4 regions of the Streptomyces sp. NBC_01429 genome follow, and region 2 is predicted to be linked to each of the others. Evidence: riboswitches for the same ligand, from Rfam matches in the RefSeq annotation. Region 2 holds a riboswitch; each other region holds the start of a gene.
The links. A riboswitch is a leader RNA that binds a small molecule or an ion and turns the genes downstream of it on or off. The one in region 2 is predicted to bind cyclic di-AMP.

Region 1: linked by a shared signal. The riboswitch ahead of OG627_RS18670 (M23 family metallopeptidase) and the one ahead of OG627_RS12505 (C40 family peptidase) in region 2 are both predicted to bind cyclic di-AMP.
Region 3: linked by a shared signal. The riboswitch ahead of OG627_RS07000 (LysM peptidoglycan-binding domain-containing protein) and the one ahead of OG627_RS12505 (C40 family peptidase) in region 2 are both predicted to bind cyclic di-AMP.
Region 4: linked by a shared signal. The riboswitch ahead of OG627_RS04280 (M23 family metallopeptidase) and the one ahead of OG627_RS12505 (C40 family peptidase) in region 2 are both predicted to bind cyclic di-AMP.

Annotation. Positions count from the first base shown of each region.
Region 1 is NZ_CP109599.1:4,272,318-4,274,511, forward strand. It holds gene OG627_RS18665 (SDR family oxidoreductase) at 181-945, shown strand; cyclic di-AMP (ydaO/yuaA leader) riboswitch at 1,199-1,355, shown strand; gene OG627_RS18670 (M23 family metallopeptidase) at 1,367-2,194, shown strand, end outside.
Region 2 is NZ_CP109599.1:2,951,935-2,954,128, reverse strand. It holds gene OG627_RS12505 (C40 family peptidase) at 1-766, opposite strand, end outside; cyclic di-AMP (ydaO/yuaA leader) riboswitch at 765-940, opposite strand; gene OG627_RS12500 (ATP-dependent DNA helicase) at 1,246-2,194, shown strand, end outside.
Region 3 is NZ_CP109599.1:1,705,568-1,707,761, forward strand. It holds gene OG627_RS06995 (nitrilase-related carbon-nitrogen hydrolase) at 1-254, shown strand, start outside; gene OG627_RS07000 (LysM peptidoglycan-binding domain-containing protein) at 323-1,120, opposite strand; cyclic di-AMP (ydaO/yuaA leader) riboswitch at 1,125-1,309, opposite strand; gene OG627_RS07005 (hypothetical protein) at 1,402-1,728, shown strand; gene OG627_RS07010 (substrate-binding domain-containing protein) at 2,069-2,194, shown strand, end outside.
Region 4 is NZ_CP109599.1:990,721-992,914, forward strand. It holds gene OG627_RS04275 (SGNH/GDSL hydrolase family protein) at 1-25, opposite strand, end outside; gene OG627_RS04280 (M23 family metallopeptidase) at 211-1,248, opposite strand; cyclic di-AMP (ydaO/yuaA leader) riboswitch at 1,251-1,413, opposite strand; gene OG627_RS04285 (tyrosine-protein phosphatase) at 1,863-2,194, shown strand, end outside.

The DNA of each region.
Region 1 (2,194 bases), 1.3 Mb from region 2:
AAGACGGGGGCTCTGCCGCACCCGGCGGATTCCGTCAAGACTTGTGGCATCACTGCTTGAGAAGACAGAGAGCATCGCCGACGCCGTACGGCGTGCGTGGCGCCGCCGGCCTGACCGCCGCGGGCGCTTCCGCACCGCGGTGCTCCGAACCGCGGTGCTCCGAACCGAAGGGAAGACCTCATGGATCTCTCCGACCGTGCCGTTCTCGTCGTCGGCGGAACCTCGGGCATCGGCCGGGAACTGGCCCGGCGGTTCGCCGCGGCGGGCAGCACCGTGGCTGTCGGCGGTCGCGGCGCCGAGGCGCTCTCCGCACTCTCCGACGAGGGCTTCGGCACCTTCGCCGTGGACGTCACCGACGGTGCCTCCGTCGCACGCGCCCGTGACGCCGTACTCGCCGCGTACCCCGAGCTGGACACCGTGGTGACCATGTCGGGCGTCATGCTCCTGGAGGACCTGCGCGACCCGGCGCACTTCGAGGCGGCGCGTACGACGATCGACACCAACCTGGTCGGCACCATCCGCGTCATCGACGCCTTCACCCCGCACCTGCTCGAACGTGGCGCCGGCACCTTCGTCACCGTCACCTCCGGCATCGCCTTCCTGCCGTTCGCGCCCATGCCCACCTACGCCGCTTCAAAGGCCGGTGTGCACGCCTACTCCGAGGCACTGCGCGCGCAACTCGACGGCACCGGTGTCAGCGTCGTCGAGCTGGTCCCGCCGGCCGTCGCCGTGGCAGGACAGGAGAAGGCGAACCCGCGCGCGCTGCCAGTCGACGTTTTCGCCACCGAGGTCATGGGGCTGCTCGCGAGGAACCCCACCCCTGACGAGATCCTGGTCGAGGGCGTCCTCATGCACCGCTGGGCCGAGCGCGACGGCACCTACGACGACCTCGTCGCACAGCGCTCCCAGGCGCTGGACATGCTCCTCCCGGGCCGCAAGGGCTGACACTCCCTCATCCCGCAGGGAGTCGGCACGCTGTGTGATCGGCGCGTGCCCCTCCGCATAACAGGTGACACACCGTCAGAAACGCGCAGGCCCCGGATGACCGGTCAACTCGCCCGCTTGCGCGTTCTTGTGTCCCGGTGTGTCCGATGCGAAGTTGTTAACGATCATCGGGAACAGCTTGGAATAACGCCCTGGTCTCTATTAACGTTCGATAACGCAGCGCGGTTGTCCCAGCCGTCGCCAGAGATGGCACCGTGCGCACGCGCCGAATCCCGCAAGGGAACCGGGGAACCACCAATTGGGGTGAATCGGGAGCTTTCGCTGCCTTGCGCGGGCAGCGTGAACACCCGTAGGAGACCTTCCTGCTCCGAACCCGTCAGCTAACCCGGTAGGCGAGAAGGAAGGAAAGGAGCGCGCCCCAGTGGCGTCCAACAAGCCTGCCCTCGATGGGCCCGTAGCAACCGTCGCACCCGAGAACCACTCCTTCGGCCATGGCCGAGGTGAAGGCGGCGAGGCGGAGAGGGCCTGGGGGGAGTGGAATCCCACCGAGGAGACCGTCCGCCCCGTCCGCGGCAGGCACCGCGTCGCCAAGCAGCGCGGGCTCGCCCGCAGCTCCACGGTCCTCGGCGTGGGTGTCATCGCCGCCGTCGGCGCCGGAGGCATCGCCACGGCCCAGGACAAGCCCGCCGTCTCCATATCCCTGCCCGATGTCATCGCGGACAATCTTCCGGACGCCAAGTCCCTTCCGGGGATGGGCTCTTCCTCCACCGCCGAGAAGGACACCGCGTCGCAGGTCCTGGCGCAGGCCCCCCTCACCTCCGCCGGCCTGACGGTCGCGGACACCGAACAGGGCGCCACCGACGCCGGCGAGGCGCTCCGCGCCCGCATCCTCCAGCAGGCCGAGCAGCAGCAGGCCGAGGCCGACGCCACCCAGAAGGCCGCCACTGAGGCCGCCGCCGTGGTGGAGGCCGCCTCGCAGGCCAAGAAGCAGCAGACCGCGGCCGAGAAGGAGATCGCGGAGGCGAAGGCGAAGGCCGAGAAGGAGGCCAAGGCGAAGGCCGAGGCGGAACGCCTCGCCAAGCTGGCCGCCAGCTACGCCCTCCCCACCTCCTCGTACACGATCACCTCCACCTTCGGCCAGGCCGGTTCGCTCTGGTCCTCCGGCCAGCACACCGGCCTGGACTTCGCGGCCCCCACGGGCACGCCGGTCAAGGCCGTGCACAGCGGCACGGTCAAGTCGGCGGGCTGG
Region 2 (2,194 bases):
CGCGCCGTTCCTGGCGCTCCTGCCGCTCGCGCTCGGCTGCCCGCGCCGCGGCGTGGGCAGCCGCCTTGGACTTGGCCTCGGCCTCGCGCCGCGCCTCGTCCTCCTTCTTGCGCTCCAGGGCGGCCAGCCGGGCCCGCTCCTCGGAGGTCAGCCTTGTCAGCAGCGTGCGCGCCTCGGCCAGCTTCTTCTGGACGGTCTCCTTGCTGGTGCGCAGCGAGGTCTGCGAGTCGGCGAGCGACTCCAGGCTCTCGGTGGCCCGCTCGCGCTGCCGCGCCAGGTCGGCCTGCTGGGACTGGAAGTCCGCGACGGCGCCCTGCCGGCGCTCGGCCAGCCGGTCCGTCACCTCTTTCTGCTCCAGGAACGACTGCGGGCTGTCCGCGAAGATCAGGGCGGCGGTCGGCGCGACGGTGCCCTCGCGGTACTGCGTGGCGGCGTACGAACCGAGCGTGCGGCGGGCCTCGTTCAGCTTGTCGGCGCTCTTGGCGACGTTGTCGCGTACCCGGTCGACCGTGCTCTTCTGCTTCGCCGTGGCCGTCTTCGCCTTGTTGTACTGCTGCGTCGCGCTCCCGGCCTGGCGGTACAGGTCGTCGACCTTCTTCTGTACCTCTTCGACCGAGGGGTTCGGCTCGGCGGGCGCGGCGGCCGCGCCCTGCGTCGACAGCAGCGTGACCGAGGCGATGGCGGCCGTGGTGACCCCGACGGCAGGGGAGTTGGTGCCTACGCCGCTACGGGTGCGCGACTTGCGATGCGACGCCAAGGTCGGCATCTCCTTCCGTGGACCGCCTACCGGGTTAGCTGTCGGGTTCGGGCGGAACGGAAGGCTGCCCTACGGGCCTTGTGCGTACGGGGAAGCGTACGGCCCGATTCACCCCGGTGGTGCAGAGTGGGTCCCCGGTTTCGAACTTCCCTGCGGGAAGGCCGAATTCGGCGCGGGCCGCCCGCTTGGCGTGGGTCGCCTGGGGGATACGGGCTGCCTGATCGAGCACGCTAGCCAAATTGTGCTGCTGATGTGAAGGTGGATGGTCGATATGCCCGAAACATTTTCGTGACCATTTGCGGGAGTGAGGTGCGAGGCGGGCCAAGGGAGGGTATAGCGTCACGCTCGGTAATTCCTTGATCGCTTGATCGTAGGTGCGGCGGGGGTGCGGAGTCCACCGCTCGGCGGGGTCGCGCAACTCACACGGGCGCGGAGACTTCGGGAGGCGGGCGCGGACTGTCAGTGCGGCGGCCTAGACTCGGAAGGCGATGAGCAGCCTCTTTGACGACAGTTTCCTGGCGGACCTCCAGCCCTCCGGTGACGGGCACCCGCCGCCGCCCGAGGAGCCGGACGACCACGCCCCGGAGCAGGTGCCCGACGACCTCTTCGGGGGCGCGTTCGACGCGCCGCCGACACGGGACCCGTACCACCGCGACGGCGCCCCGCGCTCGGTCGTCGATCCCGCCGCGCTGCTCGACGGGCTGAACGACGAGCAGCGCGCCGCCGTCGTGCACACCGGATCGCCCCTGCTCATCGTGGCCGGGGCCGGATCCGGCAAGACGCGCGTGCTGACCCACCGGATCGCGCATCTGCTGGGGACCCGCAGCGTCCACCCCGGGCAGATACTGGCGATCACCTTCACCAACAAGGCCGCCGGTGAGATGAAGGAGCGCGTCGGGCAACTCGTCGGCCCGCGCGCCAACGCCATGTGGGTCATGACCTTCCACAGCGCCTGCGTGCGGATCCTGCGCCGGGAGTCGAAGAGGCTCGGCTTCACCTCGTCCTTCTCGATCTACGACGCGGCCGACTCCAAGCGCCTGATGGCCCTGGTCTGCCGCGATCTGGACCTCGACCCCAAGCGCTACCCGCCCAAGTCCTTCAGCGCCAAGATCTCGAACCTGAAGAACGAGCTGATCGACGAGGAGACCTTCGCCGGTCAGGCGGCCGACGGCTTCGAGAAGATGCTCGCCGAGGCGTACCGGATGTACCAGGGGCGGCTGCGCGAGGCCAACGCCCTGGACTTCGACGACATCATCATGACCACCGTCCATCTGCTCCAGGCGTTCCCCGACGTCGCCGAGCACTACCGGCTGCGCTTCCGGCATGTCCTGGTGGACGAGTACCAGGACACCAACCACGCGCAGTACACGCTCGTACGCGAGCTGGTGGGCCCCTCGGGCGAGGGACACCACCCGGCCGAGCTGTGCGTGGTCGGGG
Region 3 (2,194 bases), 1.2 Mb from region 2:
ACGTCCATCCCGTACAGGGCGACGCGCCGGACACCGTGCTGATCGGCGGCGGCAGCACCATCGTCTCGCCGCTGGGCGAGGTCCTGGCGGGACCGCTCCGGGACGGGGAGGGCATCCTCACCGCCGAACTCGACCTGGGCGACCTCGCCCGGGGCCGGTTCGACCTGGATGTGACGGGGCACTACGCCCGGCCCGACATCTTCACCCTGGACGTGGACGAGACCGCGCGGGACGTCCTGTCCGGGGAGCGATGAGGGGCCGGGCGTCCATGAGGGGCCTGCGTCCATGAGCGGCCGGGCGGCGGCCGTCACGGCGGGGACCGTCAGTAGGGGCCGTTCACGTTGTCGATCGAGCCGTACCTGGCGGCTGCGTAGTTGCACGCGGCGGTGATGTTGGCGACCGGGTCGTAGCTGTTCGTCGACGTACCGGGCACGTGGTACGCCTGGAACGTGGGATCGATGACCTGGAGCAGCCCCTTGGACGGGATGCCGGCGGCGGCGTTGGAGTCCCAGTTGTTGATGGCCGCCGGGTTGCCCGAGGACTCGCGCATGATGTTGCGGTAGATCCCGTTGTACGAGCCGGGGATGCCGTGCGTGGCCATGACGTCCAGCGACTCGCGGATCCAGCCGTCGAGGTTGTTGGAGTACGTCTTCAGCGCGGCCGGCGCGGTGTCGGCGACGGTCTGGGTGGCGATGTCGGTGGTCTTCGCCGTGGCGCTCTTCGTCGTGGCGGCCTTCGCGGAGGAGGGCTTCGCCGTGGTGGCCTTCGCCGTGGAACCGAGGGTCAGCTTGAGGCCGGGGAAGATGCGCGACGGGTTGCTTCCGATGGCGCTCCGGTTGTCCTCGTAGAGCTTCTTCCAGCCGCCGGTCACGGAGTGCGCCTTCGCGATCCTGGACAGCGAGTCACCGGCGACGACGGAGTACGTCAGGGGGGCCTGCCGCGTGACACCGGCGGGGGCCGCCGCCGTCCCGGCGGGGGCGTATCCGGCCGAGGGCGCCGCCTGGGCGGTGGTCGCCGCCAGCAGCGGAAGCGCGAGTACGGCTCCCCCCGCGCTCACGGCGACGACACCACGAGCGAGCGGGCCGGTTCTGGGACGACGGTGCTTGGCCTTTGCGGACATGACGCATTCCTCTCCGTCGCCTGCGAGGTGAGCTGTCGGGTTCGGGCAGGAGATGCCCGGTCGCGCAGACGGCGACTTCACCCCGAGCCGGTCCAGCTTCTGAACCGGCGACTTACCTGGGTCCCCCGCTCCTGCCGTACGTGAGTAGGTGGGTTTCCGGGCAGCGGCAGGATTCGGCGTTCTGTCCGGAATGACGAGAACGTAAGCGAGAAGTCCCGGGAGAGACAAGTCCAGAATTCACACCGCAATACGAGGGGAGATTGCAGCCGGGAAGATCAGAAATGACTTTCACCCTCGCGGCGCCTCAACTCTCCTTTCCTGTGAGCGAAGTGAACGAGACCGCGCGCACCCCGAACGATCATCCACGTGACGCATGTCACGGCAGCGAGTGGATCTTCCCGCCCACAACACCACGCAGAAGACAACAAGATGCTGAATATCACCCATATCGCCATCGGGGACAACAGCTCCAAAACGCCCATATCGCCAAGGATGGCCCGCGCCGCCAACCAACAGAATTCTGGCGGCAACTTCCCTTTGCCCAAGAAAAGATCAGCGAGATCATAAGCCGTCCTGATGAGCCATCAATTCTGCGTTCGGCTTTTTGAAAGGGCGTCAGGAACGTCGTGCCGCGCCGGAAAGGCGGGCGCCCTGTTCGCGTTCTCCGCACCGACGCACCCCGCCGCGCCCGGCCGGCACTCCCGCCCCGCCCTGCCGCCCCGCCTCGTCGCCGGGTCCGGCGGCCCGCATCGCGCCGCCCGCGCCACTCCACCCGTCGCGCCACCCGCCGCGCCACCCGTCACACGACCCGCGTCACACCGCGCGTCCGGTGTATCGCTCCCGGTCAGCGGGGGTCCGTGCTCATGAGAGCAAAAAAATACGCATGTGTTGCCGGGAGGTTAATCGCGGACCTACTGTCCCTCGCCAGGACCACATCTGGAGGCCCACATGCGTATGAAGCGCATCTTCGGGATCTTTATCGCGACATCCACTCTTGCGTCACTGGCCGCCTGCTCCGTCTCCACCACCCCCGGTGGCACGGACAGCGGCAGCGGCGGCAAGAAGGCCGCGGGC
Region 4 (2,194 bases), 2.0 Mb from region 2:
TTCTTGTTCTCGAATCGTTTGCCACAGCGAGACATCCTTCACCCGGGGATGTGACCTACGCGACCGTAAGGAGGGGTTGACCAGGGGTGAGAAACACCATCGGTCAAGTTTCCCCCAACCGGGAATAGCCGGAAACGGCCGCCGCCCGGTACGAGGTACCGGGCGACGGCCGTGACGGGCCGGGTGGCGGATGCCGTCGGGACGGACGGGTCAGACGGTGACGCCCTGCGAGCGGAGGTAGGCGATCGGGTCGATGTCCGAGCCGTAGTCGGGGCCGGTGCGGACCTCGAAGTGCAGGTGCGGTCCCGTGACGTTGCCGGTAGCGCCGGAGAGGCCGATCTGCTGCCCGGCGGAGAGGCTCTGGCCGACGGAGACGGACAGGGCCGACAGGTGGGCGTACTGCGAGTACTTGCCGTCGCTGTGCCGGATGACGACCTGGTTGCCGTACGAGCCGCCCCATCCGGCCGACACGACGGTGCCCGCGCCGATCGCCTTGACCGTGGAGCCCGACGAGGCGATGAAGTCCACGCCCGTGTGGTAGCCGCTGGACCAGCTGCCGCCCGCCGCGCGGTAGGAGGTGCCGATCGACGCGTCGACGGGCTTGGTGAAGCCGGCCCCGGTGGTCTGCGTGGCCGTGTTGGAGGCGGAGGTGCCGGTGGACGTGCCCGCGGAAGCGCTGGAGCCGGTGCCGGACGACTTGGGCGCGGTGGACTTCGGCGCCGAGGACTTGGGCGCCGTGGAGCCGGTGCCGGAGGACTTCGCCGGCGCCTCGGCCGCGCCGCTCGACGTGGTGGACGGCGCCGAGGCCGCCCGCGCGCCGATGCTCAGCTTCAGACCGGGGTGGATCAGCCCGGGGTCGCCGCCTATGGCCTGGCGGTTGTCCTCGTACAGCTGCTGCCAGCCGCCCCGTACCCGCTGCTCCGCCGCGATCTTGGACAGATAGTCGCCGGAGACCACGGAGTAGACCTTGGTCTTCTTCGTCGTCGCGGTCGCCTGCGCGGCGGTCTGCGTCGCGGTCGTCCGGGTCACGGCGGACTGCTGCGCGGCGAGCGGCAGGCTCGGCGCGGTGTGCGTCGTGGCGGGGGCCGCCTGCGGCGCGGCGGCGGGTGCGGCGCCCTGCTGGGCCGCGTGCGCACCGGTGGCGCCGATGAGCGGCAGCGCGATGGCGGCGCTCCCCGTACCGGCGACGATGAATCCGCGCGAGAACGGATTGGCCTTGGGGCGGCGGTGCTTACCCTTGGCGGGCATGGTGCGTTCCTCTCCGGCGCCTACGAGGTGAGCTGTCGGGTTCGGGCTGGAGCTGCCCGGTCGCGCGTGGTGCGCGACTTCACCCCTAGCCGCTCCGGAGTGTCCGGATCGGCGTACTACCTGGGTCCCCCGCTCCTGCCACACGTGGATGGGTGGATGTGTGGTCCGGTCGGCGGCAGGATTCGGCGTTCCGTCCGGATTGAGGGTGAACGTAAGCGAGTCGGACGGCCGGAACAAGCGGCTGTTTTGAGCCACGGCCCGTCACTCGAATATCACCGAGCACCACCCGTCACCCTGCGTGGACTACGGATCTTCGGTTCCCTTACGAGGTGGCGCTCCCCCTTCCCACCGTCACCACGCAACGTCACGGATATGATCCTGCTCACCCGCGACCTCTCATCTCCCCTGCTAACAGGGCAGGTTATACATAACATCGCAATACGGATAGATCCCTATTAGGGCGATATTCGACCTCGTGCGATGTCCGATTGGTGGGCATCTGAATCCTGTCCCGCCGGACCCGATACCTCCGATCACTCCCGAACGGATGTCGTAGGGTCAGGAGTCGACTTCGTCGGCGAGCCGCGCCGGCGGCAGACACGGAGGAGCACGCCGTGACGCAGCAGCTTCCGCAAGTCCCGTCGGCAGAACCCCAGCTGTCCGCTGTGCGCAACTTCCGCGACGTGGGCGGCCTGCCGACCACGGACGGCAGGCGGGTGCGCGGCGGCGTCCTCTTCCGCAGCGGCCACCTCGCCCACGCCACCGCCGCCGACGCGGCGTACCTCGCCGGCCTCGGGCTGCACACGGTGTTCGACTTCCGCAACTCCGCCGATCTGAGGCTGGACGGCTCGGATGTCGAGCTGCCCGGTGTGCGCCACGTGAACATCCCGCTCTCCGACCCGGCCGACGGCGCGGAGTTCTGGCGGATGGTCCGGGACGGCGATCT